DNA from 2 places in the Corynebacterium striatum genome. Region 2 is predicted to be linked to the other one. Evidence: riboswitches for the same ligand, from Rfam matches in the RefSeq annotation. Region 2 holds a riboswitch; the other holds the start of a gene.
What was found. A riboswitch is a leader RNA that binds a small molecule or an ion and turns the genes downstream of it on or off. The one in region 2 is predicted to bind thiamine pyrophosphate.

Region 1 (14,888 bases), 370 kb from region 2:
ATGAGCTTGCGGACCTGCGGGAGGAAGCCCATGTCAGCCATGTGGTCAGCTTCGTCGAGCGCAGTAATCGCGACGTCGTCAAGCGAAAGCTTGCCCTGATTGATGAGGTCCTGTGCGCGTCCAGGGGTTGCCACCAACAGATCTACGGGGCGGGCGAGCGAGCGGATGTGGTGGTTGATGTTCACGCCGCCGACCACAGAAAGGACGCGCAAGCCTAAAGCATTCGCGGGCTCATCGAGGCGATCGTGGATCTGCGTCGCGAGCTCACGCGTCGGTGCAAGCACCAAAGCGCGCGGGCGAGCCGGCTTCGAGGCACCAGTGTGAGTCAATCGGGTGAGGATGGGAAGGCCAAAGGTGAAGGTCTTGCCAGAACCCGTCGGACCGCGGCCGAGGACGTCTTTGCCAGCGAGGGCGTCGGGGATTGCCGCCTGCTGGATAGGGAAAGGTTCCGTGATGCCCTGCTTGTTGAGGACACGTACGATTTCTTGAGGTAAGCCGAGGTCGGCGAAAGTAGTCATTGCCCTTTAGCTTAGTGGCCAAGCCTCATGATTCCGTAATCCCGAAAGCACACAAAGTCCGGATTGACCGGCGCGGAGGCCCTAGGGCTAAAACGAGTGCAGCGCCAAGACCCCAAGAAGAGGACCTAGCGCTGCGCAAGATTCGGTGGCGTCAAGCCAGCTGAATCTAAAGCTCGCTCAGGCTGCGATCGGCTGACCACTCGATGTGGAAGGTGCCTTCCTTATCCACGCGCTTGAAGGTGTGAGCGCCGAAGAAATCGCGCTGACCCTGGATGAGGGCAGCGGGCAGGCGCTCAGCGCGCAGGCTGTCGTAGTAGGACAGGGAAGAGGCAAAGACCGGTACCGGTAGGCCTAGTTGGGTCGCGGTGACAACCACGCGGCGCCAAGGCGCAATGAGCTCGGAGAGCTCGCCCTTGAAGTAAGGATCGAGAATCAGGGCCGACAGCTGCGGGTTGGTGTCATAAGCCTCGCGGATGCGGTCCAGGAACTTAGCGCGGATGATGCAACCGCCGCGCCAGATGGTGGCAAGGTCGCGTGGGTCAACGTCCCAGCCGAACTGCTCAGAGCCCGCCTTGATCTCATCGAAGCCCTGGGAGTAAGCGATGAGCTTGGAAGCATAGAGTGCCTGGCGCACGTCCTCGATGAACGCCTGCTTGTCGACGTCGGTCTCGATGACGCCGGCTGGAAGCTCACCCTCCTGGGCCGCTGCGCGCTGCTCGGTAGCCGAAGAAAGAGCGCGAGCGAAGACAGCTTCAGCGATGGCAGTAACCGGAACACCCAGCTCTAGGCCATTGATGGCGGTCCAGCGGCCGGTGCCCTTCTGGCCGGCGGCGTCAACGATGACGTCGACAAGCGGCTTGCCCGTTTCCGGATCGGTCTGTGCGAGAACCTCAGCGGTGATCTCGATGAGGTAGGAGTCGAGATCGCCGGAGTTCCATTCCTTGAACACAGCAGCGATCTCGGCAGGCTCGAGGCCAGCGCCGTAACGCAGCAGCTGGTAGGCCTCGCCAATAACCTGCATGTCGGCGTACTCGATACCATTGTGGACCATCTTGACGAAGTGGCCGGCGCCATCCGGGCCGATGTGGGTCACGCACGGGGTGCCGTCAACCTTGGCAGCAATCGATTCCAGGATGGGGCCGAGGGTCTTCCAGGACTCAGCAGGGCCACCGGGCATGATGGACGGGCCGTTGAGCGCGCCTTCCTCGCCACCGGAGATGCCGGCGCCAACGAAGTGCTTGCCCTTGGCAGCTACTTCCTTCTCACGACGAATGGTGTCGGTGTAGAGGGCGTTTCCGCCATCGATGATGATGTCGCCTTCATCCATGGCTGCAGCCATCTGGTCGATTACTGCATCGGTAGCCTTACCTGCCTGAACCATGATGATGGCCTTGCGCGGGCGCGCAAGCGATGCGACGAAGTCCTCGACGGTCTCGGAAGGGATGAAGTTGCCCTCGGAGCCGTGTTCTTCGATGAGCTTGTGGGTCTTCTCCGGGCTGCGGTTGTAGACGGCTACGGTGTTGCCGTTGTGGGCGAAGTTGCGGGCCAAGTTAGAGCCCATAACAGCCAAGCCGACAACGCCAATGTGGGCGAGTTCAGTCTTTTCAGTCATGTGCTCTATCCTACGTCAGACTTTCCCGCTATTCTGTCATGGCATGAGCCAAGAAAACCCAGACAAGTTTGAACTCATGGCGAAGATGGTCGCCACCGTCCAAGAACGCCCGCTTTCCGCTGAGGAAATCGCGGTTTTCAACGCCCACAACCACGGCCTTGGCGGGCTGCTCGGCCTGGACTTTACTTTTGTGTCGAAGGACGAAGTACGTGCCCAGCTTGAGGTCAAGCCTGAGCACCACCAGCCGTGGGGCGCGGCCAACGGCGGCCTTTATTGCTCCATCGCGGAATCCGTGGGCTCCATTGCATCCTTCGTTGCAGCGGCTGCACCAGTAGTTGGAATCAACAACAACACCGACTTCATCCGCTCAGTGTCTGACGGAATTCTGGAAGCCGTGGCAACACCAGTACAGCTGGGTCGGCGCACCCACATCTGGTGCATTGAGATGCGCCAAGCCGGCAAACTCATTGCGCGCACGAACCTGCGCACAATGGTCAACCCATAGTGCTGCGGACCCTAGGGAGTGCTGTGTACTCCCTAGGGCTTTGTTTCCGCCCTAGAGCCAGTGGTTGCGGCGGAACCACCACCACATGACCGCGACCACGAGCACCATGACGCCTAGCGCCATGAAGTATCCGCCAGCCCAGTGCAGTTCCGGCATGACATCGAAGTTCATGCCGTAGATGCCAGCGACCAGGGTAGGAGCAGCCCACATGCCGACCACGGCAGAGATGGTGCGCATGTCGCTGTTTTGCTGCATGGTCACCTTGGCCACAGAGGCGTCGATAAGCGAGGTGAGGCGCTCGTCAAAGCCTGCCACCTGGTCCTTGACCACGAGCTCGTGGTCGTTGACGTCGCGCAGGTAAGAACGAATCTGCTTCGAGATCAAGTCCTTGTGGTCATTGATCATGGCTTTCAGCGCGACCGAAAGCGGGTCAATGGCGTGCTTCATCTCCAAGATCTCACGCTTGAACATGTAGATCCTGTCAATGTTGAACTTGGTCTGCGGCGTAAAGACCTCTTCCTCGATCTCATCGACCTCGATGGCGAGCAGGCGCACGATCTCGGAGTAGCGATCCACCATCATGTCAAGAATCTTCCATGCCATGGCTACTGGTCCGAGTTCGACCAAGTCCTGCTCGTCCTGGACCGTGTAGGCCAGGTTTGGCAGCTTGGCAGAGTGGCGGACCGTAATGATGAAGTTGCTCCCCAGAATCATCTGGATTTCACCTGTGGAGATGATCTGGCGCTTATCAGCAACCTCATCGTGGTCGCGGTAGTTGACCGAACGGGCGACCATAAACAGTTGATCGTCGTAGCGCTCGAGTTTGGGGCGCTGGTGTGCTTGGACGGCGTCTTCCACGATCAGTTCGTGGATACCAAACTCGGACGCAACCTTGGTCATCTGGGACTCATAAGGCTCATGCAGGCCTACCCACACGAATCCGCGTCCGTATTCCTCCACAGTCTGCAAAGCCGTGTGCGGGGTGAACTCGCCCGGAAGTGACTCGCCATCGACGAAGACCCGGCAATGTTCTATTGCTCGTTCTGCCGGAACAGAGAAAGTGCGGGAGGAACTGGGTGGATCGTTCTTCTTGCGTGGCCTGAAGGGCGACGGTACAGACGGCATCGTTTCAGCCTCCTTCACTTTATGAGCAGACGTGAGCCGAAATTGGTTTCGGCAGGCAATTTTTAACTAGCGGGTAAAGCCTACACTGCCACGGGGCATATACTAGTTTTCATGCCTACTTGGAAAGAAGTCACCGCTGCCAACCCTGCACACTCAGAGAACTTTGCCCGCAAGTGGAAAATGCTTGCTGCGCAGGGCAAAGATATCCACGGTGAGGCGCGTCTAGTGGACGCAATGGTGGAGCGAGGCTCCCTAATTTTGGATGCAGGCTGTGGCACAGGCCGGCTTGGTGGCGAGTTGGTCAATCGTGGCCACAAGGTCGTCGGTGTCGACGTCGATCCCATCCTCATTAGCCACGCGGAGCATGATTTCCCGGACGGCCAGTGGGTGGTAGGTGACCTCTCGGAGGACGAGATTCCGGAGGGTAACTTTGACTTGGCCGTGGCAGCAGGCAACGTTATGACCTTCCTCGCAGTTGATGGCCGCGAGGCAGCCATTCGCAACATCTACAACTCGCTGCATTCTGACGGCCGTTTTGTCGTCGGTTTTGGTGAAGGCCGCGGCTGGGCCTTTGATGACTTCCTGACCCTAGCCAAGGAGGTGGGCTTCCGCGTTGACTTCCTTTTCTCCTCGTGGGATATGAAGGTATTCAAGGAGAGCTCGACATTCTTGGTAGCGGTGCTGACCCGCCCAGGCGCAGACCTGCTTTAGCGTCCAGATACAGTCCTAGAGAATGACCGTCCTAAAGAATCTCGAGAAGGGTTCGAAAACAGTTAACAGTTCGCGAACTGTTCTAAAGCAGCCCGGCCTGTCGCCGCAGCTGGTGTCCGTGATCCACAGGTCCGTGCCCGTGTCCGACGCGCAGACCATCGGCGTTTTCAATGGCTTCATGCAACCATGTGGTGGACCACTCAAGAGCGTCCGGCAGGGTTTCCCCCGCGCCAAGGCGTGCGGCTAGTGCCGACGAGAGCGAGCAGCCGGTGCCGTGCGTATTTTTCGTGTCTACCCGCGGGCTTGAAACCCGGCAGAGCACTCCTTCTGGCCCCACAGCGGCGTTGTCTGCGTGGCCTGCCTGCAAGTGACCGCCTTTGGCGATGACATAGGTGCCCGTTTCGCTGGCCCAGTCCTGAGCTATCGAAATCGCCTCGTCGAGACTGCTCGCCTGCGGCGTGGACGTTAGCACCGCAAGCTCTTTGAGGTTTGGCGTGATGACGGTGACCTGGCGGCAGAGTTCCCGTACTGCGGCTTCCGCCTCCTCGTCGAGGAGCCTATCCCCGCTAGTGGCCACCATGACAGGGTCCAAGACAACTGGGGTATTTGGGGCGAGTGCGTCCAAGAAGCGAGAAACACTGGCCACAATGTCCGCGGTGCCGAGCATGCCGATCTTCACTGCGTCAACCGCGACGTCGTCAAGCACAGCGTCAAACTGCTCCTGCAGGAACGATAGAGGGGGAGTGTGCACCGCACGCACTCCCTGCGTATTTTGCGCCACCAAAGCCGTGACCACCGACATGCCATAGGCTCCTGCGGCCATAAAAGACTTTAGGTCGGCTTGGACGCCGGCACCGCCCGTGGGGTCCGTTCCGGCAATGGTCAAAACGCGTGGCAAAGTGCCACGTGGATCCGTGGATTCCACAACTATCCCTTCGCTAGTACTAACTGAGTGCAGGTTCTTAGGGTCTAATCTCAGCCGTTTTCAACGGCACCCCTTGTCGTAAGCTTTGAGGTTAACAAAAAGCACTATCTGGCGGAGATAAATGGTGGCAGATTCTGCAGATTCGGCAGAATCAGTAGCTTGAGAACAAAACAGAAACCGCCCCCGCGTGAGCAAGCTTAAAAGCTTGGCCAGGCGGGGGCGGGATGCAGGATGGCTGGGAGGCGGCGCTGAAGTGCGCGCCTGGCCCGTCATCGGCGTGACTTCATTTACTTATTCTTGTTGATGAAGTTGCGAGCGATGCGCTGCTGATCGGTGATCTCCAGGTTGCCGCGGTCGCGGGAAATCATGTTTTGGATCCAGTTGACAGCAACAGTGGTGCGGTTGCGGAAGCCAAGGACGTACATGATGTGCAAGCCCATCCAGGAAACCCATGCCGGGAAACCGTCGAACTCGGTCTTGCCCATCTTCACAACAGCGTTGAAGCGGGAGATGACGGCCATGGAGCCCTTGTCGAAGTACTCGAATGCCTCGTGCTCGTTGGCGGTGGACTCCTCGTCGACCTTTGCCTTGATGAGCTTGGCAACGTGTGCGCCACCCTGGATAGCAACCTGTGCTACGCCTGGCAGGCGGTTCAGGGAGATCATGTCGCCGACCATGTAGACGTTGTCGTGCTGGCCCACGGTCAGGTCGTCGTTGACGGAGACGCGGCCAGCGCGGTCTGCTTCGACGCCAGCCTGGTCAGCAACCATCTTGCCCAGCGGGGAAGCGGACACACCAGCGGACCAGATCTTGGTTGCGCCCTCGAGGGTGACAACGTCCTCGTTCTTCATGTTCTTGTAGGTGACAGCGTCCTCGGTGACGTCGGTAACCATAGCGTTCAGACGTACGTCGACGCCGAGACGCTCGAGGGAGCGCTGAGCCTTGCGGCCAAGGCGCTTGCCGAACGGCGGCAGTACCTGTGGCGCACCATCCAAGAGGTAAATCTTGGCGCTGGTGGTGCCGTAGTTGGAATACTGGTCGCGCAGCGTGCGGTTTGCAAGCTCGGCGATCTGGCCGGTTAGCTCCACACCGGTTGGGCCAGCACCAACGATGATGAAGGTAAGGAGGCGCTCGCGCTCGACAGGATCGTCAACAAACTCAGCCTTTTCGAAGGCAGACACGATGCGGGAGCGCAGCTCAAGTGCGTCATCCAGGGTCTTCATGCCCGGCGCGAACTCAGCGAAGTGGTCGTTGCCGAAGTAAGACTGGCCGGCACCAGCAGCTACGACGAGGGAGTCGTATGCGAAAGTACGGCTAAAACCGTCGAGCTCAGCGGTAACGGTCTGATCCTCGATGTTGATATCGGTTACTTCGCCGTTGACGAAGTGGGCATTATCCTGGCCGCGCAGCAGCTGACGGGTAGAAGGAGCAATCTCACCGGCGGAGATCATGCCGGTTGCTACCTGGTACAGCATCGGCTGGAACAGGTGGTGATTCTTCTTGTCAATCAGGGTGATCTCGACGTCAGCATTCTTTAGCTGCTGTACTGCGTTGAGACCGCCAAAGCCTGCGCCGATAACGACTACGTGGTGGCGGCCGCCGGCTGGGCGGTAAGGGGTTTCAGCCATGGTGGGGTGATACCTTCCTGAGAAAGCGAAAATTTTTGTACCGAATCAGTCTAAACCCTAGATACCGTACATGCATACTTTATATACCTTAAACTGGCTCTTCCTCGGCATGGCGAGGTATTTAGGTGGGCTTTTCAGATTAAGGTGAGTGCAAACCCCTTAGTGCAGCTGGTCAAGGAGACCCCAAGAAAATGGTCAATTTTCCACACCTAGACACAATTGACGCTGCGCAATGGCCAAGCGTGGCGAATGTTCCTTCAGTGAGCTTTGGGCAGTTTAAAGCCCGACGCGCAGAGGCGGAATTTGCCAAGACATGCGACCTGGCGGAGATCGACCTTGATCCGGAAACGGATTCAGAAGACGGTCCAGACATGGAGGTCCTACACGATGCGCTGTTTACTCGCATTGCGGCTACGGGATGGCTTGGTTTTGCGGAGTCTTATCTAGCAGGCGAGTGGACTACGGAAAACTCGGAGAAGCTGGTGAAGGTTTTACGCTGCCTGCTGCAGACTGGGTATCGGCCCAAGGCTAAGGACCTTGCACCGGAACTTTCTGCTCCGGGGGAGCTTCCTGTGGAGCTGGTCCGTTTATATGCAGGCGACGGGTTTACACACAGCGGTGGCATTTTTGCCAGTGGGGTTCCCACGACGGTCCGCGAGGCGGTTCCTAGCTTTAGCCAACAGGCGGGCAGGAAAGAGCCTAAAGAACACCTTGTTGACGTAACTAAAGTCAGTGAGCCAACGAGCGTGGATCGTAGTGATTTGCGGGACGGCCAGCGGCGCAGCGCACAGTGGCTCCTCGACGCCACGCATTCCGGTGCGGGTACGCATCTTTTGGTTTATCCCGCGACGGGGTTGAATGTGGCGGTGGAGGCTGTGAGTCGACGCGCAACGGTGGATGTGTTGACGGCCGATGCTGAGCAGCTTAACGAGTTCAACGAGATCTTGTTGCTCGAAGGCGCTGCGGATTCGGTACACGTGCAGCTTAGCGACGCCGTGATTCCTCACCCCAAGCAGTGGCGTGGGCGTTATGACGCGATTGTGAGCGTGGAGAAACTAGAGCTGCTCACTCCGGCTGAGCGCAAGCGCTTTGTGAGCGTCCTGGACCGTTCCTTGGTGCCAGGCGGGCGAGTTGCATTGGCCTCTACTTTTGCGACGGATGCGATGACGCCTGCTGGGCGGGCAGCACTGCAGGTGCTGCGGGCTTATATCTGGCCGGGTTTGGATTACCCGACCATCGAGGAAACACACCAGCTCTTTGACAAGCAGTCCAATCTTCGCATCGTGGCACAGACTCACGTGGGTAGCCATTATGCGGAGTCGCTGCGTGAGCAGCGTAGCTACTTTGACGGGCACCTGCGCGAAGCAGCAGCAGCGGGATTCGATCCGGTATTCCGCAGGCTGTGGACCTTCCAGTTCGCGTTGCGTGAAGCGCTCTTCGAGCTGGGCATGATCGACGCCGTACAAGTAACGGCGACCCATCGCAATCGCGGCGGCCGCCGTTAGGACGCCATCGGCCACGCAGTAGCCCCAGGTAGGGTTAAGGGGCTAACGGGCTGAGAGGATAAGCGGTTAAGGAGTAACCACAGGGCGCGAGGCACGCTCGAGCAAGACAGCGATGGAGTCGTAGCTCTTGCCGGAGATCATCTCCAGGCCCATCTCACAGGTGCGGTTATCGGAGACATAAGCATCGAAGTGCTCAGCCTCAAGGGAAGCGCGCTCCTCACGGGTAGCCGATTCCACCAGCTCTGGGTGGAGCATGATGCGGTCACCGGCGGAGCCACAGCACATAGCGCCTTCTGGAACCTTGGCATGGCCACAGAGGTTGGCCAGCTGCACCAAGTCATCGCTGATGCCCATGTGCGCAGTGGAGCAGGTTGGGTGAACGGCGATGGTGCCCATGTTCTGGACGATCGGTAGGTGAGGGGCAACCTCATCGCGTAGCCACTCGACGACGTCCATGATGCGCAGCTGGGACCATAATTCCTTGTCGGCTTCGGAGAGCGCCTCTGGGACACTGTCGAGCAAGCCGTGGGTACAGCTGGCGGCATCCACGATGATGGGGAGCTTGCCGTGCTCAGACCAGTGCCACAGGTCGCGGACGATCTTGGTGGCCTGGTATTCGAAGCCCTCGGTGTAGCCCTTAGAAGACCAAGGAGTACCGCAGCAGTCGCCTGCTACATCATCCGGAATCCACACCGGTTGTCCGGAACGGCGGCCAAGCTCGACGACAGCGCGCGGCAGATCCACCGAATCCGGGGCGGCGCCAGCAGGGCGGCCAAAGATGCGGTTGATGCAAGCCGGGAAGTACAAGGCCTGTGCGCCTTCACGCGGTGTCTCCGGTAGACGGGACGCACCCTTAGGGAGTGGACCTGGCACGGTGGGCAGCAAGTCAGGGGAGATGACGTTGCGGGCCATGTTGGCGCCGAGCTCAAGTGGCTTGTGCGGAATCTTATTGGCGGAAATGACGCCAGCACGCGCGAGCTTCTCGACGAGCGCCCAACGCTGCGCGGTCGACAGGGCTACCTTCTCGGCCTTGGGGCCAGCTTCCTGCTTGCGCAGCTGCTTCATCACTGCGCCGGTGTCGATGCTGATGGGACACGGAATGGAACAGGTGCCGTCCGCCGCACACATGTCGACGGCATCGTACTGATATTCCTCTTGCAGCTGGCGCAGGACCGCAGAGCCTTCTGGTTGGCGGGCCATCTCGCGGCGCAAGACGATGCGCTGACGTGGGGTGACCGTGGCGTGGCGGGACGGGCAAACGGGTTCGCAGAAGCCGCACTCCACGCAAGGATTAATCATGTCCTCGACCTTGGGGAAGGACTTGAAATTCTTCAGGTGCACGGACTTGTCGCGGGTGAGCTTCACATTTGGCGCGAGGATGCCTTGCGGGTCAATCATGTTCTTGACTTCCCAGAAGAGCTCGAAGGCTTCGGAGCCCCACTCGTGCTCGAGGAATGGAGCCATGTTTACGCCGGTACCGTGCTCGGCCTTCATCGAACCTTGGTACTTGTCGATGACCAACTCAGCCAGCTCGTCCAGGAAGCTGGCATAAGATTCGCGTTCTTCGTCTAGATCGAAGCGCGGGGTAAGGAAGAAGTGCAGGTTGCCGAAGGCGGCGTGTCCCATCACCGACTCGGGGTAGCCATACTTGTGCTGCAGATCCAGCAAATCGGCGGCTGCGTTGCCTACCTCTGCGGGCGGGAAGCAGACGTCCTCGGTGATGTAGGTGGTGCCGTTCGGGCGGTCGGCTCCGAGCAGGCCGTACAAACCGTTGCGGAGCTCCCATGCGCCGCGCATGCCCTCTGGTGTGGTCTCGAATTCGAGTGGGCGTAAAAGCGGCGCGTCCTTGAGGACCTCCTTGAGGCGCTCCATCGCGGATTCGAGATCGGCGAGGTCGGTGCCGCCTACCTCGACGAGCAGTGCTGCTGCATCGTCATCAAGGTCGATCCAGGACTTTGGCGCGTGGGCGTAGTGTTCTGCCGAACGGCGCATCACCGGTGCGACGAGGAGTTCGCAGGCTTCAGCGCCGGCCTCCATGATTGGGTGCACGAAGTTGGCTGCATCGCGCAGGTTCGGTAACTCGACCCAGGTCGTGGCCTTGACCTTGGGAAGTTTTACCGTCTTGATGACGGACTCGACGATGGCGCCGAAAATGCCTTCGGAGCCGACGAGGAGGCGCTTTAGGATCTTGACCGGCTCGTCCTCGTCGAGGAAAGCGTCAATGCGTAGGCCGTTGGTATTGCGGATGGAGAACTTCTTGCGCAAGAACTCCACCATCTCGGTGTTCGCTCGCAGGCGGTCGCGGAAGGCGAGGAGGTTGGCGTGAAGTTCAGGTTCCTGTGCACGGAAGGCATCGTCGCCGCGAGCGGTATCGACAATGGTTCCGGAGGGCAAGACGAAGACGAGCTCATCGACGCAGTGGTAGCTATCGCGCTCCAGCGAACAGCGCATGCCGCCGGAGTTGTCGGCGAGGACGCCGCCGATGGTGCATACAGAGGTTGATCCTGGGTCCGGGCCGAGCATGAATCCGTGCCGGCCGAGGACTGCCTGGGCGTCGCCAAGCACAACGCCTGGGCGGGACCACAGCTTGCTGCCGCCATTCCTGACCTCCATGCCGGTGAAGTTGGTCTTCACATCAACCAAGATGTCATCTGACATTGCTTGGCCGTTGAGCGAGGTGCCCGCGGCGCGGAACGTCATGTGGCGGCCGTTCTCGCGGCAGTAGGTCATGAGCCTAGACAAGTCGCTGGCACTACGCGCTGACACTACGATTTGAGGAATAGATCGGTAGGGGCCGGCGTCGGAAGAGAATCGGACAAGGTCTGATAGGCGTCCGTGCACGTTTTCCGGACCGACGATGGCCTCCATGTCTTTGATGAGCGACATGGGGGAGCCGTTGGTGTACTTCGCTGGTACAGCATCTGCCTGGCTCGTTGATCCCTGTGGGCGAGAAATCTTTGTTGAATCGGGACTCAGAAGCTTTTGCATACACTCAACTTAGTCCCAGATATCTGTTGACCGATAGTAAGTGTGGCCTAAGGTCACCTTTGTTTAACCACGGTTGGGGGCGGCGAGTTTAGACCCCTTCATTAGCGGTATCCCAACGTCCGAAACTGCTAGTTCATTTAACGGGATGTTGTGCTATGGTTTGGAAATCAATCAATCCATAGAAAGATATTCACCACGTCGGTGGGATCGGGAAAGGGAAGTTGGGCTCAGGGGTGTCGTTCCTGGGGGCAAGGTCCCTAACCTTTACCCCCACAGATTCCACTCACAATGAAGGTGCCTGATGGCAAGCCGGACATGCGAGTGGGGGAAGAGGTGGGTAACTTCCAAGTAGTAAGGGCGAGCCACATGTCGAGTATGACTTCTCACCAGTATGAAGTAGCCGATCCGTCGGCGGCGCAGGATGCGCAAAGCAGCTCTGAGAAGCTAGCGGTTTACGCATTTCCCATCGTGATTGTGCTGTGTGCAATTGCAGCCTTCATGAGTCCGTCGACCTTTGTCCCGGTTAGCTCTTATACGAGCCAGCTGCTTATGGTCATTATGTTCTCGATGGGTCTTACTCTGACGGCCCCGGATCTTGCGCTCGTTGCCAAGCGTCCATTGCCCATCCTTATTGGCGTTGTATGCCAGTTTGTGGTTATGCCGACCAGTGCGGTGCTTGTTGCTAAGTTGCTGGGGCTTAATGACGCCGTTACTGTCGGCCTAATCCTGCTTGGTTCGGTTCCTGGTGGTACGGCATCCAATGTCATGGCGTACTTGGCAAAGGGTGACGTGGCACTGTCTGTCGCTATGACGTCCGTTTCTACCTTGGTTTCCCCAATTATGACGCCACTGTTGATGCTGTGGCTGGCAGGGCAGAGTGCTGAGGTTGATGGTATGGGCATGATGTGGTCGCTGGTTCAGACGGTCCTCATCCCGGTCGCACTTGGCCTGTTGCTGCGCGTTGTGGCAAGCAAGGCGGTTGATTATGTCATCCCGGTGCTCCCGTGGGTGGCTATCGTCGGTATTGGTGCAGTGGTTACTGCGGTTGTGTCAAAGTCGCAGGATAAGCTGCTGACGGTTGGTCTTGTTGTATTCCTCGGTGTGGCCATTCAGAATGTCATTGGATTCCTCTTTGGCTACTATACGGCGAAGGTAACTCGTCAGCGCGAAGCAGCAGCGCGTACGACGGCTATCGAGGTTGCCACCCAGAACTCCGGTTTGGCCTCCGCGCTGGCGCTGCAGTTCTTTACGCCTGAGGCTGCATTGCCAGGCGTTGTGGCAGCCGTGTGGGCGAACATCACGGGCGCGGTATTCGCAGCACTCGTCCGCCGTAAGCCTTTGCCCGCTGAGGAGGCCCCAGAGGAACTACTGAATGAGCCGGCGCACGTGAGCTAGTGGTGAGGTTAGGTGGGCCCCTTATATAAGGGGCCCGGGGGATAACGACACAAATCCTAAATGACATAATGTACATTATCGGACAATTATTGAATAGTGGCGTTACGTCTATACGTCCCCGTGCATCTATATCGATTTGTCGGCACTCACGTATCAATTAGTTCTTGTGACGCGCATTTCCCCGGCTGGGTGCAGACGTCGCCGAGCGGCTTGGCTTTGTCCTGGGCTACTCGCGCGGCTCAACTCGTTGGATTTATATTGACCCGGTTGTTGGTCTGGCTTGTTGGTCCGACTGCTTGCCCCCGGTTTGGGTCCGGTTTTGGTCTGGCTCGGACGCGGTGGCTGAATTTGGGCTTTTTCGGCTTTTGGGGTTGCTTCTGCCCTAACTGAGTACACCACCGTTTAATGTCACTGTGACGTTAAACGGTGGTGTGAGTGGGAATTGCGGGTGTGCTCTAACGGCGGTTGTATGCAGTGATAAGTTGCCAGCCCGTAAGAATGCCGAGCAATACTGCGATGCCAAGGAGTAGCCACATTTTCTGGAAGCCGACGAATACTGCGAAGCTAATGAGCACCACGAGTCGGAACCAGATGACTGGGATTAGATGTTGAGAGTTCATGCCTGCGTATTGCTAGTTACTTCCGTATTGCTAGTTATTTCTGAAGCGTGACGCGAATGTTTACTTCGCCTTCTTTTTCAATCTTGGCCGCGATCATCTCTGGAGTCTCAATTCCGTAATCTAGACGGTTGACCGGAATGTTGCCGCCCATAACGATGGTCTCACCGTCGCGAACAACGTCGAATTCCTGGGTGACCTTCTTGGTCTTGCCCTTGATCGTTAGGTCGCCGGTCAGCTTAACCTTGGCCACCGAGCCGTCGTCTGGCACTGCAGAAATATCAGCAGGCTCAGTCAGAGTGAACGTGGCTTCAGGGAATTGGCGCGTGATAAACAGCTTGTCCTTCATGTTTTGGTCACGAACCTTTTTATCCGTGGTCAAGGTGGTCATGTCCACGGTGATCGTGCCTTCTTCGATCTTGCCGTCTTTAATGACAGCCTGGCCGGTCACGTCCTTGGTGGAGCCGGAGGTCGTGGTCTTCTCAGCAGGCAGAACCTCGTTGATGGTGAAACCAACCGAGGTGAAATTATGTGGCGTACCAGCAACAACGTTCCAGGTGCCATCGACATCGGTGCTAGCTGGCTTGGTGTGCGCTGCATCAACAGGCTTTGTCTGGACACCACGGCCCATGTAAATCGAATAGAACAACGGGCCAAGTGCAACCACCGTGGCGACGAGAATTAGCACCACGAAAATGGAAATGACCAGCTTGCGGTTACCTAGAAGTTTCTGCATTTTTCCTTATCTCAATTCCTCGAGCCGACGTGCCAAGGCGACGAGTTCAGAACACAGTTCCTGGAGCTCATCTCCATCTGCACCTTCCTTCGCTGCCATTGCGACGTCCTCGGCTGAGCAGCGTAGTTCAAATAATCCATCCCGCAATTCATCAGCACGCTCCGGAGTCATGATCACAGCGTTCTTCGGAATTGATGTACCCGAAACGTTATTACGCTGCTCATATGCGCGTTGCTTGCATGATGCGCTACAGAATTTGCGAGGGCGTCCGCGCCCTCCTTGTGGGATCTCCTTGCCGCACCATTGACACGATGCGACAGCACGGTCGCGGCTAGCTTGACGGATCACCTGTTACACCTTAGTCCATTTAACCCGGGGTGGGAACAAACGCACGCTGTACTTCGTTATACTGTTAGTTTCTTGGGTGATTTATATCAACCCTTCCGAGCACTCTTTATGAAAAGGATGATGTTGCATGGCAGATCGCGTACTCCGTGGTAGCCGTATGGGCGCCGTCAGCTACGAGACGGACCGTGACCACGACCTAGCACCACGCCAGATGGTCAAGTACCGCACCGAAGACGGTGACATCTACGAAGTTCCTTTCGCAGATGATGCGGAAA
Region 2 (14,888 bases):
GCTCCTGAATCCGCATGTGGCAACCCAATGACCCCGAAGTCGTAACCGGGCCGGGGACAGCCATGGCCACACGACCCATCGACTCCGCCCAGTTCAACGTGTTCAAGGCCCCAGAACGGAAGGCCGCCTCTACCACCACAGTGCCTGCAGAAAGCGCCGCAACCAAGCGGTTGCGCGTCAAGAAACGGTGCCGCTGCGGTGTAGTGCCCAGCGCGAATTCAGAAATGAGGCAACCGCTACGCGTTATCTGATCAAAGAGTCTGCCGTTACGTGCGGGATAGGCCCGGTCGATTCCACATGGCGCCACGGCCACGGTGAGCCCGTTGTGCTCCAGCGTCGCCTCGTGGATGGCCGTGTCTACTCCCAGCGCGCCGCCCGACACCGTGGTCCACTGATGGCGCGCCAATCCCGTTGCCAGCATGCGTGAGACTTCCCAGCCGTAGCGGCTTATAGCCCGCGTTCCCACCAGTGCAACGGACTGAGCCACCGTCTGGCGCACATTGGCGCCGCGCACCCACAACGCATGAGGTGGGAAAGCCTGGCTATCGAATGTAGACGGCGCATCGGAGAGCCCCTGATGGTAGAAGCCAAAGGCCCGGGTGAATTCCTCCTCCGGCCACTCCGCGTCCTCCGGGGTGATAAGGCGTGCTCCTACGACTTCTGCCGTGGCAATGTCCTCGTCTTGCCGCAGCCAATCCCGCCTCCCGGCGGTTTCAGTCTTCAACGGTCCAATCCAGTCGGCTGCGTTGTAGATTCCGTGCGCAATCTCCTCTGCTGGGTACTGCGAAAGCAATCCGTGCAACGTGCGGGATGGACCCTCCACCACACGGTTGAGATAAACCCAGGTGTGCAGGGGCGTCGATAAGTTCAGCTCGCTCATGCCGCCAGCCTTTCCAACACACCGACGCCGCGCAGCTCGAGCGCTCTGCCCACGTGGTCGATGTCCGGTTGCGGGCTTGCGTCCAGATCCGCCAGGGTCCACGCCAAGCGCAGCACGCGGTCCACACCGCGCTGGCTCAACTCCCCGTCTGCCAGATACGCTGCAAGCATCGCCATGGCAGTTTCCGTAGCTGGGCGGTGTCGCCGCAGATAGGAGGCTGGAACAGCACCGTTATTGAACACCGGCAGCTCGTCTTCACGCCAGCGGGCAGCTGCCCGCTGGCGCGCCTGCGCCACCCGCTGCGCAATCGTGGCGGAGTCTTCTTCACCTTCCGCGCTCAGGGTTGCGGCTTGGCCCGAAACGTTAACCACCATATCGAGGCGATCCCGCAATGGCCCAGAGAGATTGCTCAGATAGTTGCGTCTGTCCGACGACCGGCACGTGCACTTCGAAGCATCCTCCGCAGCACACCTGCAGGGGTTCGCCGCCAGCACTAGCTGGAAGCGCGCCGGGAACGTAATCTCCCTGCGCGCACGAGAAATCCGGACGTGCCCCTCTTCCAGCGGCGCACGCAGGCCATCGAGCACTCGTGCAGAGACCTCACTCGCCTCGTCGAGGAACAACACTCCGTGATGCGCCAGGCTCACGGCACCAGGACGGGGATTGCCCGAACCTCCACCCAGCAAGGCCGCACGCGTTACCGAGGAGTGCGGCGCGATAAACGGCGCGCGCATGATGACCGCGCCGGGTGTTCCCGCGAGCGAATGGATGGCTGTCGCCTCCACGCACTGATCAGCGCTCAACGCCGGCAAGATAGACGGCAGCCGCGCCGCAATCATCGACTTGCCCGAGCCAGGTGGGCCCACCAACATCAGGTGATGGCCACCGGCCGCAGCGACTTCGGCTGCCCACTTGGCCTCCCGTTGCCCGGCGATGTCGCGGTAGTCCGGGCCGTCACCAAGCGTATGCGCAGGGGCATCTACCGCTCGAGCACTCGGCAGATCGCGCCCACCACAGGCCCATGCAAAAGCATCGGTCAGCGTGGCCGCGACCACCACATCCATATCGGGCACCAGCGTAGCTTCAGCCGCGTTACCTGGCGGGATCACCAGCGTCTCGAAACCTTGTGAGCGCGCCGCCAACAAGGCTGGGATGATTCCAGAGACTGGGCGCACGCTGCCGTCCAGCCCCAACTCCCCCAACACCAACGCACGCTCCAGGCGCTCCGAGGGCGGCATCTGCGCCGCCAGAATCGCCAAGGCCATGGGCAAATCGAAGTGCGCACCCGACTTCGGTAACGCTGCAGGCGACATCGAAACCACCACGCGCGTTTTTGCCCACGGCAGCCGCGAGTTAACCACCGCGGTGCGAATGCGGTCACGCGACTCCGAAATGGCCGTATCCGCCAGGCCCACCACGTGCACGCCGGGCAGCCCGGCCCCCACGTTGGCCTCCACCGTGACCACGTGCGCAATCACGCCCTCCAAAGCCGTGGTCATGCATCTACCAAGCGCCATCTTCGACCCCCTCATAGTGCGTGACCTCGAACTCAGCGCCCTGATCCACCAGTGCCAGCACGTCGAAGCGCACATAACACCGCGGCTTTCCCTCAAGCCACCGCAACGCCGCCTTGCGCATGCGCGCCAACTTGCGCGCAGTCACCGCCTCGGCCACCCCGTAAGCATCCGACGCCCGGGTCTTGACCTCGACAAAGACGTACGTGTCACCCTCCCGCACGATGAGGTCGATTTCCCCCACGGCGTAGTTGACGTTCGCTGCGATAATCTCCGCACCGCGCTGGCGATAGAACAAAGCCGCATAAGCCTCGCCCCGCTTGCCCAGCGAGTGCCGTTTATTCATTTTTCCGTACATTTTCTCTCCCCCGAATCCGGTCCATGCAGCACACCTGCACACGCCAGTTCAGCCGAGAGAGGACAGGACGCGCTAGCCCCAAAACGCGCACAGCGCCCCTTTTGTGGATAACTCATCGCGATGGATGAAGAAATCCCGCATGGGGCGCGACTTTAGGGCGAATTTCTGGCGGAGGTGTGGCCGCTCCGCGGAGGCTTCTACTCCGGCAGGACGAAGTCTGGCTTGTCCAGCTCTTCGATGTTGACGTCTTTGTAGGTGATCACGCGAACGTAGCGCACGAATCGCGCGGAACGGTACATGTCCCATACCCAGGCATCGGACATGCGTACTTCGTAGTAGACGTCAGGGCCCGAAGTATGCGGAATAAGCTCCACTGCATTGGCGAGGTAGAAACGACGCTCGGTCTCCACCACGTAGGAGAACTGGCTGACGACGTCCCGATATTCACGGTAGAGGGAGAGTTCTACTTCTGCCTCGTAGTTGTCGAGTTCCTCTGCGCTCACTAGCTTTCCTCCAATGTCAGGGTCAACGTGAATCAGCTTAACGCGGAAACTTCGTAATCAGATTCAGGCGCGCGCGAGAAATTCCGCATGAGCGTTCGCCACGTTGGCATAACCCATCCGGTGCTCTGGGGTTGCGCCTAATTTCACAATCGCAGCCTGATGCGCCGCGGTGCCGTATCCCTTGTGCCCCGCCAATCCATAGCCTGGGTAGGCCACGTCGAGTACATCCATGATGTGGTCACGGGAGACTTTGGCCAGCACGCTCGCCGCGGCAATGCAGCGCGCTGCCGCATCACCACCAATAATCGGCAGCTGGGGTGCAGGCATGCCGGGAACTTTCAGGGCGTCGCTAAGCACGTAATGCGGGCGAACATCAAGCCGCGCTACCGCCCGCCGCATCCCTGAAACGTTGGCGTGCTGGATGCCGCGCTTGTCGATGTCCCGGGCGTCAATATGCACCACGGACCAGGCCACAGCCTTGTCCTTGATAATGGGAAAGAGTCTTTCGCGCGTGGCCGGGCTGAGCTTTTTGGAGTCCGTCAGCTTGTCGAGCTCCGGGATGATTTTGTCCGGGAGGATGCAGGCGGCAATAGTAATCGGCCCGCAGCAGGCTCCGCGCCCTGCCTCATCAACGCCGGCGACAGGACCCAAACCTGCCTTGCTCAGCGCCACCTCGTAGGTGCGTTGTTGTTTAAGACGCCGCATTTTGAATGTCAGGGTCATCGACCAGGTGAGCACGCGGAATAGGAAGAACAACGGCCTCTACCTTGCCACGGACGTTGTCCACGGGGATGGTGCCCTGCAGATGATCGCCCAAGTGCGCACGCGAGTCGAGCGAGTTAGTGCGATTGTCTCCCATGACCCAGATGTTGCCTTCCGGGACGGTCACGGGACCAAAGTAAGCACCGCCGCAAGCATCCGAGCCTACGGCTTCATCGACGGGTATTTCGGCGGGTGTTTTCACGTAGGACTGGTCGATGGGTAAACCATCGACCATGACGGCGGGATCCCCTGCTTCGCAGGACACCGTCTGGCCTTCTGTGGCTATGACGCGTTTGACCAAAATGTTCTCACCGTTGGGCAGCAAGCCGATTGCGGCACCTGCATTTTCCAGTCCGCGTACCAACACGTTGTCGGAGCGCTGAACCTGGAAAGAGGCGTTCCAGGAATCCTCACCGGCAAAGACCACGACATCGCCAGGGCGTGGATCGGAGAAGTAGTAGCTGAGCTTTTGGACCACAATGCGGTCATTCTTACACCCCGCACAGCCATGCAACGTGGGCTCCATGGAGGCCGAAGGAATGAGATACATCCGGCCCACGAAAGTCTGCATTAGAGCCAAGAACACAAACACGGCCACGACCGTGGGCAGCAAATCGCGCATACGGACGCGCTCTTCCTCCGCCCGCCGCGGCTTTGCAGCACGAATGCGGGGACTGTTAGCCCCAGACCCCCTAGGCTTGGATGTCTGGGTCATCGATCCCACCGATGCGGCTAAACGGGAACAGCACAAACATGACCTTGCCGCGAACGTTTTCTACGGGAATCGTGCCATGGTACCGATCTTGCATGTGGTAGCGGGAATCCGCGGAGGCAGTGCGGTTGTCACCCATGACCCAAATGTTGCCTTCTGGAACGGTGATTGGGCCAAAGTATGCGCCACCGCATGCCTCGGAACCGGTGGTTTTATCCACAGGGTACGTTGGCGGATCCATGACATAGTCCTGCTTGATGGGCTTACCGTCAACCATGACTGCTGGATCACCTTCCTGGCAGGAAACGGTCTGGCCACCAGTAGCAATGACACGCTTGACCAGAGTGTTCTCATCTGGCGGGGTCAAAGACACATAGCTTAGTGCGTCCTGGATTGCGTGGATCACGCTATTGTTCGAGCGCGGCGACACGTAGTTACGGTTCCAGTCTTCGGTGCCCTCAAAGACCACGACGTCGCCAGGCTCTGGGCCCTTGTCGCCGTAGTAAGAAATCTTCTCGGTGAAGATGCGGTCATTGGTGCAGCCATCGCAGCCGTGGAGGGTTGGTTCCATCGAACCAGAAGGAATGACATATTGGCGGCCAATGAAGGTCTGTACCAAACCGACGACCGCAAGCACACACACGATAACGAGGAGTGTTTCCAGAATCCAGGGCATCTCTTTCTTCTCGCCCTTGTCAGAGTCTTTCTCTACCGGCGTGACCTTCTCGGCAGCGACCCGGCGGCCAGTGACTTCTTCGTTTGCACCGGAGTTACCTGGCACAGCAGAATTATCACTGTTTTGATTTTCGAATTCCTTCTCGTTATTCACGCGCTAAATCCTAGCAACAAAACCTCTCAACTCCCGCACCACACCGAGCACCAAGCTGCTGTTCCCATCCAACTCTTATCAGCGGATTCCTTGCAATCGCAGCGAGAGGATATAAAAATAAGGCCTCCCCTTTCGCCGAAGCGAAGGAGGAGGCCTGAACGCCTAAAATTAGCGGCGCTCCTTGATGCGAGCCTTCTTGCCGCGCAGGTCGCGCAGGTAGTACAGCTTTGCACGGCGGACGCGGCCGCGGCGTACAACCTGGATGGACTCGAGGTTCGGGGAGTGAACCGGGAAGGTACGCTCAACGCCGATACCGAAGGAGACCTTACGGACGGTGAAAGTCTCGCGGATGCCAGCGCCCTGGCGGCGGATGCAAACGCCCTTGAAGAGCTGAACACGCTGGGTCTTACCCTCGATGACCTTGACATTTACGTCGAGGGTATCGCCTGGGCGGAAGTCTGGGACATCGTCGCGCAGCTGTGCTGCATCTACCTTATCAATGAGGTTAGCCATTGTTTTTCCTTTTCAGTTTAAGACAGAGGACCCTAGCGCCCCTTCAACCTTGAAGAAGCTGACCGGTTCGTGCCTGTTACATAGAACAAGAGGATTCTTCCATACCCACCGCGCGAACAGCAAATTCTTGCAATTCCAAGACAGACGCGCATCACAGGGCTTATGGTGTGTAATGCAAGTACCCCACGGGTGCCCATGAAGAAGTGGGCTGAGATAGGTGCAGATACCGCATCTAGACCGTTTGAACCTGTCTGGTTAGCACCAGCGAAGGAAGAGAGGAAGGCGCCATGACGGCTACCCCTAATGAGATCCACCCCAAGCATTCTTACTCCCCCATCATCCGTGATGGCCTGGAGGTACCGGAAACCCAGATCGAGCTCGATGACTCGCCCACTGGACCCAACGAACCTTTCCGTGTCTACCGCACCCGCGGCCCCGAGTGTGAGCCGGAGGTGGGCCTGCCAGGTCTGCGCAGCGAATGGATCGCGCAGCGCGACGACGTCGAGGAGTACGCCGGCCGCGAGCGCAATCTGGCCGACGACGGCAAGTCCGCGCAGCGCCGCGGCGCTGCCTCCCAGGAATGGCGCGGGCAAAAGCGCACTCCTTTGCGCGCCAAGCCGGGCAAGCGAGTCACCCAGATGCACTATGCACGCCAGGGAATCATCACCAAGGAAATGGAGTTCGTGGCGCTGCGCGAGCACTGCGATCCCGAGTTCGTGCGCGCCGAGGTCGCCCGCGGACGTGCGATTATCCCGAATAACATCAACCACCCTGAGTCCGAGCCGATGATCATCGGCCGTAAGTTCTTGACCAAGATCAACGCCAACATCGGCAACTCCGCCGTGACTTCCTCTATCGCAGAAGAAGTGTCCAAACTGCGCTGGGCCACCCGCTGGGGAGCCGATACCGTGATGGATCTTTCCACCGGCGATGACATCCACACCACTCGCGAGTGGATTCTGCGCAACTCCCCTGTGCCAATTGGCACCGTGCCCATCTACCAGGCGCTGGAGAAGGTAAACGGCGTGGCCGAGGACCTTACCTGGGAGATCTTCCGCGATACCGTCATCGAGCAGTGTGAGCAGGGCGTGGACTACATGACCATCCACGCCGGCGTTCTGCTCCCATTTATCCCGTTGACCACCAAGCGCGTCACCGGAATTGTCTCCCGCGGCGGTTCCATCATGGCGGGCTGGTGCTTGGCTCACCACAAGGAGTCCTTCCTCTACGAGAACTTCGACGAGCTATGCGAGATTTTTGCGCAATACGACGTCGCTTTCTCCTTGGGCGATGGCCTGCGCCCTGGCAGCCTGGCCGATGCCAACGACACCGCGCAGTTCGCCGAGCTTAAGACCATCGGCGAGCTCACCCGCCGTGCCTGGGAGTACGACGTGCAGGTCATGGTGGAGGGCCCCGGCCACGTTCCGCTGAACATGATCCAGGAGAACAACGAGTTGGAGCAGGACTGGGCTTCCGACGCCCCGTTCTACACGCTCGGCCCCTTGGTCACCGACATCGCGCCTGGTTACGACCACATCACCTCCGCCATCGGCGCCGCACACATCGCCATGGGCGGCACCGCGATGCTGTGCTACGTCACCCCGAAGGAGCACCTGGGCCTTCCCAACCGCGACGACGTCAAGACCGGTGTCATCACCTACAAGCTCGCCGCGCATGCCGCCGACGTGGCAAAGGGCCACCCCGGCGCGCGGGCGTGGGATGACGCGATGAGCAAGGCCCGCTTTGAGTTCCGGTGGCACGATCAGTTCGCGCTTTCGCTCGACCCGGAAACCGCGCAGGAATACCACGACGAGACTCTGCCCGCCGAGCCTGCTAAGACCGCGCACTTCTGCTCGATGTGCGGCCCGAAGTTCTGCTCCATGCGGATTAGCCAGGATATTCGCGATACTTTCTCAGATTCCCTGGGCATGCCGAGCTTCCCTGTCGATGCCAAGGCGGGCGAGGCAATGATGTCGGCAGAGTTCAAGGCGCAAGGCTCCCAGCTCTATCAAACGGCAGACAAGGAGCCAGCCGGCCGTGCTTGATCTGCGTTGTTACTTCGTCACCGGCACCAATATGACACCGGAGATTGCCGCGGCCGCCGTGCGTGGCGGCGCGGGCGTGGTCCAGGTGCGCTCAAAGCCTATTTCTGCCCGCGCGCTCTATGATTTGGGCGCCCGCGTGGCCGAGACGGTGCACGAGGTAAATCCGCGCGCACACGTGCTTATCGACGACCGCGTCGACGTCGCCCTAGCTCTGCGTTGCGCGGGCGCGCCCGTACACGGCGTGCACATCGGCCAGGACGATCTCTGCCCACGTGCCGCGCGTGAGCTGCTCGGCCCCGATGCCATAATTGGCCTGACCACGGGAACACTTGAGTTAATTAGAGACGCGAACCAGTACGCGGACGTCCTCGACTACGTCGGCTGCGGCCCCTTCCGCGCTACCCCGACGAAGGATTCCGGGCGCACCCCGCTGGGGCTCGAGGGCTATCCAGAGATCGTCGCCGCCTCGCAGCTGCCCGTAGTCGCCATCGGCGACGTCACCGCGGACGATGCCGCCGAGCTCGCTGCAACCGGCGTCGACGGCCTGGCCGTCGTGCGCGGAATCATGAATGCCCCGGACCCGGCTGCCTACTGCGAGCGTCTCCTGAGCGAATTCGAGAAAGGTCGCGCATGAGCACTGCCAGCTCAAGCGTTGCTATCGTCGGCGCCGGGGTCATTGGCCTTGCCACCGCAGTAGAGTTGGCCCAGTCAGGGATCAATGTCGATGTCTTCGACCCAGCGCCGGCATCCGGCGCCACGCACCATGCCGGCGGCATGCTGGCGCCCGCCGCGGAGGTGGTCTATCAACAAGACCCGCTCTTTCCGCTTATGCAGGCCTCAGGCAAGTGGTATCCGGAGCTTATCGCGGCCGTCGCCAAGCACAGCGACCTCGATACCGGCTACCGCGACGAAGGCACGCTCGTGGTAGCCGCGGACCGCGCCGATTCCCAGCATTTGTCAGAGCTCATGGACTACCAGAATGCGCACGGCATGCAGGTCGAGCGCATCACCGTGCGGCAGGCGCGCTCCCTCGAACCGGGGCTGAGCCCACGCCTGGCCGGCGCCGTCTCAATTCCTGGGGATACGCAGGTCTTCCCCCGGCAATGGGCGCTCGCGCTATATGACGCCGCGGAAAACTTAGGCGTGCGCTTTCACCGCACAAAGGTCACACGCATCGACGATGGAGTCGACGGCGGAATGGTACACACCGAAGAAGGTACCTTCGCCGCAGACCAGGTGGTGCTGGCCGCCGGACTGGGGGCGAATGGTCTTAGCGGATGGTCGCAACCGCTGCGCCCAGTCTATGGCGACATCCTGCGCCTACGTGTGCCAGAGCAACGCCGCCCGCTACTAAACCGCGTGGTGCGCGGATTCGTGGAAGACCGCCCTATCTATCTGATTCCACGCGGCGACGGAACCATCGCCGTGGGCGCGACCAGCCGCGAGGATAGCCTCCATGCCCCGCTGGCCGGCGGTGTCTATGACTTGCTGCGCGATGCCATCCGGGTGCTGCCGGGCATCGAGGATTGCGAGTTCCTAGAAGCCACCACCGGCGCCCGCCCGGGCACGCCTGATGATCTTCCCTACTTGGGGCGCGTGAGTGACAGGCTCATTGTCTCCACTGGGTATTTCCGCCATGGCATCCTGCTGGCCGCCTTCGGCGCACGGTGTACGCGCGAGCTCGTCCTCGGCGAGGACCCCAGCATCGACCTTTCGGCCTGTGACCCGCTGCGCTTTGCGCGCTAGAGCCGAAGTACAGACAGCGATATTAAGACAGATATATAAGGAACACGATGACAATCACTTACAACGGGCAGAAGATGGATACCACCGCAGCAACAGTGGCGGCACTGATTGCCGAGGTCAATGCACCAGAGGCGGGCACTGCGGTGGCCATAAATGGCGCGGTGGTTCCGCGCTCGGCGTGGGAAGACACCCGCCTCGAAGAAAGCGCGGTCATCGATGTTCTTACTGCAATCCAGGGAGGCTAGTAAAGTGCTGACAATCGCGGATAAGAGCTTTGAATCCCGGCTCATCATGGGCACAGGAGGCGCAAGCAGCCAGGACGCGCTGGAAAAAGCGCTGGTAGCCTCCGGCACGCAGCTGACCACCGTGGCGATGCGCCGCCACAGCGCGCAGGCAGGTGGCGAGAGCGTCTTTGACTTGCTGCGCCGGCTTAACATCGAGCCGCTGCCGAATACCGCGGGCTGCCGCACCGCGCGCGATGCCGTGCTCACGGCGCAGCTGGCACTCGAGGCGCTAGGCACCAATTGGGTCAAGGTAGAAGTCATCGCGGATGAACACACGCTGCTTCCCGATGTCGTAGAAACCATCGACGCCACCGAGCTCCTCGTGGCAGAGGGGTTTACGGTCTTGGCCTATACCAGCGATGACCCAGTGGCGGCGCTGCGCTTGGAGGATGCGGGCGCTTCCGCCGTGATGCCGCTGGGCGCGCCGATCGGCACGGGGCTGGGTATCTTAAATCCCCACAACATCGAGCTCATCGCCGCGCGCGCCAGTGTGCCCGTGCTTGTCGACGCCGGCATCGGCACCGCCTCCGACGCCGCCCTCGCGATGGAGCTAGGCTGTGACGGGGTTCTGCTGGCCAGCGCTATCAACCGCTGCCAAGACCCCGTGGCCATGGCCCACGCTATGCGTCATGCGGTGGCCGCCGGGCACTATGCCCGCCAAGCAGGACGCATCCCGCGCCGCGAGCATGCCCAAGCCTCCTCAACCTTTGAAGGCCTTGCCAGCTGGGCCGATGAGGTGCTCTAGTGGGCCTTAGCGAACTCGAGTCTGCCCGCACCGCACGCCAACAGGTGCTAATCGGACAGGATGCGCAGGTTGCGCTTAACCGCACGCACGTGCTCATCGTGGGCGCGGGCGGATTGGGCTGCCCGGTCCTGCAGCAGCTGGCCGCCGCGGGTATCGGGCACATTACGCTCATCGACGATGACGAGGTAGCGCTGAGCAATATCCACCGCCAGGTGCTCTTCGGCGTGGATGACGTGGGCCAGCCCAAGGCCGCGGTCGCCGCCCGGCGCGCCCGCGAGCTACAGCCAGAGATACACATCGAGGCGAAAGTCGCCCGATTTAGCGCAGACAATGCACTGCATCTGTGTCAGGACACAGACCTCATCATCGACGGCACAGATACCTTCGACACGAAGTACCTCATCGCCGACGCCTGCGAGGCAACCTCGACTCCGCTGGTCTGGGGCACCGTCTTGGGTTTTCGCGGCGACGTAGCACTATGGCATTCAGGCACTGAGACCCCGGATGGCCGCGGCTGCGGTTTGCGCGACCTCTTCCCTGCCGCTCCCACTGCCGATACCCTTCCCGATTGCGCCAGCGCCGGTGTTCTGGGAGCTACCACCTCCGTCATCGGCGGGCTGATGGCCACCGCCGCGATTGGCTGGTTCACCGGAATCGACACCACCGTGGGCCAGGTATCCAGCTACACCGCGTACCCAGCTAGTCTGCGCAGCTTCCGCGTCAGCGCCGATCCCGGGCGCGCACTATGCACCTCACTGGGAGCTCATGCCGAGCTCAATTCCAACGCCAGCGTTGCTGCTAGCGCCAGCGTTGCTGCTAGCGCTGGCGTTGCTGCTAGCGCTGGCGAAGCTGCGGAGTGCTTCCTCGACATCCGCGACCCGTCCGCACTGCTTTATAGCTCGCTGCCGGCGAACTTGCGCCAGCGCGCTTTGCCTTTTCACACGATTGCTGCAGGCACCGCTGGCGATGAGATGGTGCGCGAGGCGCTGGGCTCTTTAGATGCTCCGGCTGGCGGCACCGTCTGGGTAATTTGTAATTCTGGCAGCCGCAGCGCCGGGTTCGCGCTGCGCTATGGCGAGCTCGCCGCAGGGCTTGGACTGCGGCTGCGCAACTACCCCGGCGGCGCGGAGCGCCTACACCGGGAGCTTGGTTAGCTCGCGCACGCCGCTTAAGCCGTGGCCGCTGTCATGACCTTGTGCTCGTCCAATAGGCGCGCGGTACCGTGGTGGCGTGCGCGGAAGATGAGGTAGCTGGCGGCTACTGCCAAGACGGTGACGCTGAGCAAGACTACGATGCCGCCGGCGAAGGTGCCGTCATGAATGCCATCGGTGGCGCGGGTGAAAGCATTCTTGGCATAGGTCATCGGGTGCAATGGATGCAGCAAACGCAGCGGTGCCGGGATGGCCGCCGTGGGCCACACGCCGCCGAAGACCATGACGCCCATAGCAAAAACGCCGACCGCGAAGATGGCGCCAATCCTGCGCCCGAAGGTCACCAGCAGCAGCTGGTAGGTGGCAGCGCCCACCATCGCGATTGCTGCGAGCACTCCCAGCATCATCGGCCAGCTTGCCGGGTGCCAGCCCATAAGCGTGGACATCAGCGCCATACCCAGCAACAACAAGAAGTTGATGCCGCTAACCAGCGCGAATGCGGGCAAAATGCCACGCAGATAATAAGGCAGGGTCATAGCGAGCAGCAGCATGGCTAGGAAGCCAAAGACGAGCACCAGAAGCATCGAGACGCCGCCCGTGATTTCCTTCTTGGTTGGGTCGACGGCACTAACGCCGGTCTGCACCGGATGGACGTTGGATTCAGTGAAGTTGATCGGCACCGCCATATTCTGTGCGGTCACGTCCGGCTGGGTAATACGCGGGGCCTTCTCAGCGCCCTCGCCCAGCTTCGTGGCGAGCTGACCCGAACCATCCTTGAGCCTATCGATGCCGTCTTTCAATTGGGCACCGCCGCTCTTCAACTGACCGGTACCATCCTTGAGGCTCGTGGTGCCCTCTGCCAGGCGTCCCGCGCCTTCATTCAGCTGCACGGCACCGGTCGATAGCTTGCCCACGCCACTTTTCAGCTGGCCGGTTCCCTCCGCCAGCTGATGCGTGCCCTGGTTGAGCTTGAGCATGCCACCTAGGTACTCGGAATTCGGGTCGGACAAGTTGTAATTCAACTGCTTCGTACCATCACGCAGCTTCTCCAGCTGGGAGACCATGTTGCTGCTATTTGCCGGATCCAGCTTCGTCAGCAAAGCGGAAAGCTGGTCTGCCTGGTCCGTCATTCCCATTCCGCGCAGCATGTCCACCAAGCCGATGAGGCTCGGCACCACTGACTGTGCTTGCTGCAGGAGTGGGATGAGCATGCCGGTCAGCTGGCCGACGCCGCCTTCAATTTGGCTGGCGCCTTCGCCAAGCTTGCCCGTGCCCTCCAGCAACTTATCGGAGCCCGTCGCCAGCTTATTCGCGCCGTCGTCAAGCCGGCCCGCGCCCGTGGAAAGCTCGCTTACGCCCTGGACTAGCCGGCCAGTGCCATCGTGCAGCTGCCCCGCACCGTTGTTGAGCTCGCCCGCTCCGGCATCCAGCTTGTCGATGCCGGTCACAGCCTTCTCGCCGCCAGCCTGCAGCTTGCCCACGCCCTCGTCAAGACGGCTTGCACCTGCGGCTGCGGCACCGATGCCATCGCTGAGCTTGACCATGCCCTCGATGACTTGATCCGCATACTTTTTGGAAATCGCGTTCTCAACGCTGGTCTGCACCTGCGGAACCAGGCTCGAAGAAATCACCGAGCCATTCGTTCCGTAATAGTCGTTGCTGGCGAAGTGGATCTGCGGTTTGACCGGCTTATCGCTGATGATGGTGACCGCTTGCTCCGAGAAATCCTTTGGGATGGTCACCACCATCAGGTACTTGCCCTTTAACAACCCATCGTTTGCCTCCTGGGCGTTCATCTCGGAGAAGTTCAGGTAGTCAGTTTCCAGGAGGCCTTCTACTACTTGATCGCCGTAGTTGACGTATTTGCCCTGCTTTTCCACGCCTGCGTCCTCGTTGACCACCGCCAGGTCAATCTGCCGCATGTACTTGGAAGGGTCCCACATCGCCCACATCATCGTGGCTGCGAGGATGACTGGCGCTACCAGCAGGAAAACAATCAGCACCCGCGAGAGTGTGCTCCGCGGGCGCCAGTCCAGGATGCGATGCCACCCTTCCGCTTCCGTTTCTTGCACGGCATGGGCAGCCGGCTGCGTGGCGTGGAACGGTGTTTGTTTCTGATGCAAGGCGAAAATCTCCCTCATGAAGGCATGGTGACTGCAGCCACCCTTTTGTTTGTTTCGCCAAACTTATCATTAACTCGCCGCACTGCACTAACGCGCCACGAAGCAACATTTAATAGATTTTATTTGCCGAAGCCGGCCTTCTTCAGTGCATCCGCCATGGAGCCGCCGGCGGGACGTCCACCGGAATTGCCGCGGCCGCCACGCGCTCCACGGCCACCTTTGGCGCCTTTGCCAGTGTTGCCACCACGCTTGCCGCCACCCTGGCGTTGTGCAGGCTGGCCGGGCTCGTCATCCAAGCGGAGCGAAAGGCCGATGCGCTGACGCTGCACGTCAACCTCCATGACCTTAACCTTTACTACCTGCCCGGAGCGCACGACCTCGTGCGGATCGGAGATGAACTTATTGCTCATCGCGGAGACGTGTACCAGACCATCCTGGTGCACTCCGACGTCCACGAAGGCGCCGAAGGCCGCAACGTTGGTGACGGTCCCCTCCAAAATCATGCCCGGTACCAGGTCTGAGACTTTGTCCACTCCTTCCTTGAAAGTAGCGGTCTTGAACTCAGGGCGCGGATCGCGGCCTGGCTTATCCAGCTCAGCGATGATGTCCGTGACGGTGGGGACACCGAAAGTATCGTCAGCGAAGTCTGCCGGCTGCAGTTTCTGCAGCACTCTGGAGTTACCGATAATTTCAGCCACACCGAGCCCCGTGGACTCCGCGATA

Region 1: another riboswitch for thiamine pyrophosphate. It lies ahead of thiD (bifunctional hydroxymethylpyrimidine kinase/phosphomethylpyrimidine kinase); the one in region 2 lies ahead of thiC (phosphomethylpyrimidine synthase ThiC).

Annotation. Positions count from the first base shown of each region.
Region 1 covers NZ_CP068158.1:57,619-72,506, forward strand. Annotated here, with positions in the region: gene I6I72_RS00300 (DEAD/DEAH box helicase) at 1-518, opposite strand, end outside; gene gndA (NADP-dependent phosphogluconate dehydrogenase) at 685-2,130, opposite strand; gene I6I72_RS00310 (PaaI family thioesterase) at 2,174-2,635, shown strand; gene corA (magnesium/cobalt transporter CorA) at 2,687-3,760, opposite strand; gene I6I72_RS00320 (class I SAM-dependent DNA methyltransferase) at 3,872-4,471, shown strand; gene thiD (bifunctional hydroxymethylpyrimidine kinase/phosphomethylpyrimidine kinase) at 4,554-5,396, opposite strand; TPP riboswitch at 5,384-5,480, opposite strand; gene I6I72_RS00330 (NAD(P)/FAD-dependent oxidoreductase) at 5,684-7,024, opposite strand; gene I6I72_RS00335 (class I SAM-dependent methyltransferase) at 7,216-8,529, shown strand; gene I6I72_RS00340 (FAD-binding and (Fe-S)-binding domain-containing protein) at 8,596-11,517, opposite strand; gene I6I72_RS00345 (bile acid:sodium symporter family protein) at 11,884-12,912, shown strand; gene I6I72_RS00350 (hypothetical protein) at 13,368-13,532, opposite strand; gene I6I72_RS00355 (YceI family protein) at 13,567-14,265, opposite strand; gene I6I72_RS13560 (hypothetical protein) at 14,272-14,610, opposite strand; gene I6I72_RS00360 (RNA polymerase-binding protein RbpA) at 14,741-14,888, shown strand, end outside.
Region 2 covers NZ_CP068158.1:2,593,123-2,608,010, reverse strand. Annotated here, with positions in the region: gene dprA (DNA-processing protein DprA) at 1-880, opposite strand, end outside; gene I6I72_RS12165 (YifB family Mg chelatase-like AAA ATPase) at 877-2,397, opposite strand; gene I6I72_RS12160 (YraN family protein) at 2,384-2,752, opposite strand; gene I6I72_RS12155 (DUF2469 domain-containing protein) at 2,950-3,255, opposite strand; gene I6I72_RS12150 (ribonuclease HII) at 3,319-3,960, opposite strand; gene lepB (signal peptidase I) at 3,947-4,639, opposite strand; gene lepB (signal peptidase I) at 4,710-5,405, opposite strand; gene rplS (50S ribosomal protein L19) at 5,727-6,071, opposite strand; TPP riboswitch at 6,247-6,362, shown strand; gene thiC (phosphomethylpyrimidine synthase ThiC) at 6,359-8,116, shown strand; gene I6I72_RS12125 (thiamine phosphate synthase) at 8,148-8,750, shown strand; gene thiO (glycine oxidase ThiO) at 8,747-9,862, shown strand; gene thiS (sulfur carrier protein ThiS) at 9,910-10,107, shown strand; gene I6I72_RS12110 (thiazole synthase) at 10,112-10,891, shown strand; gene I6I72_RS12105 (ThiF family adenylyltransferase) at 10,891-12,045, shown strand; gene I6I72_RS12100 (YhgE/Pip family protein) at 12,060-14,183, opposite strand; gene I6I72_RS12095 (Tex family protein) at 14,285-14,888, opposite strand, start outside.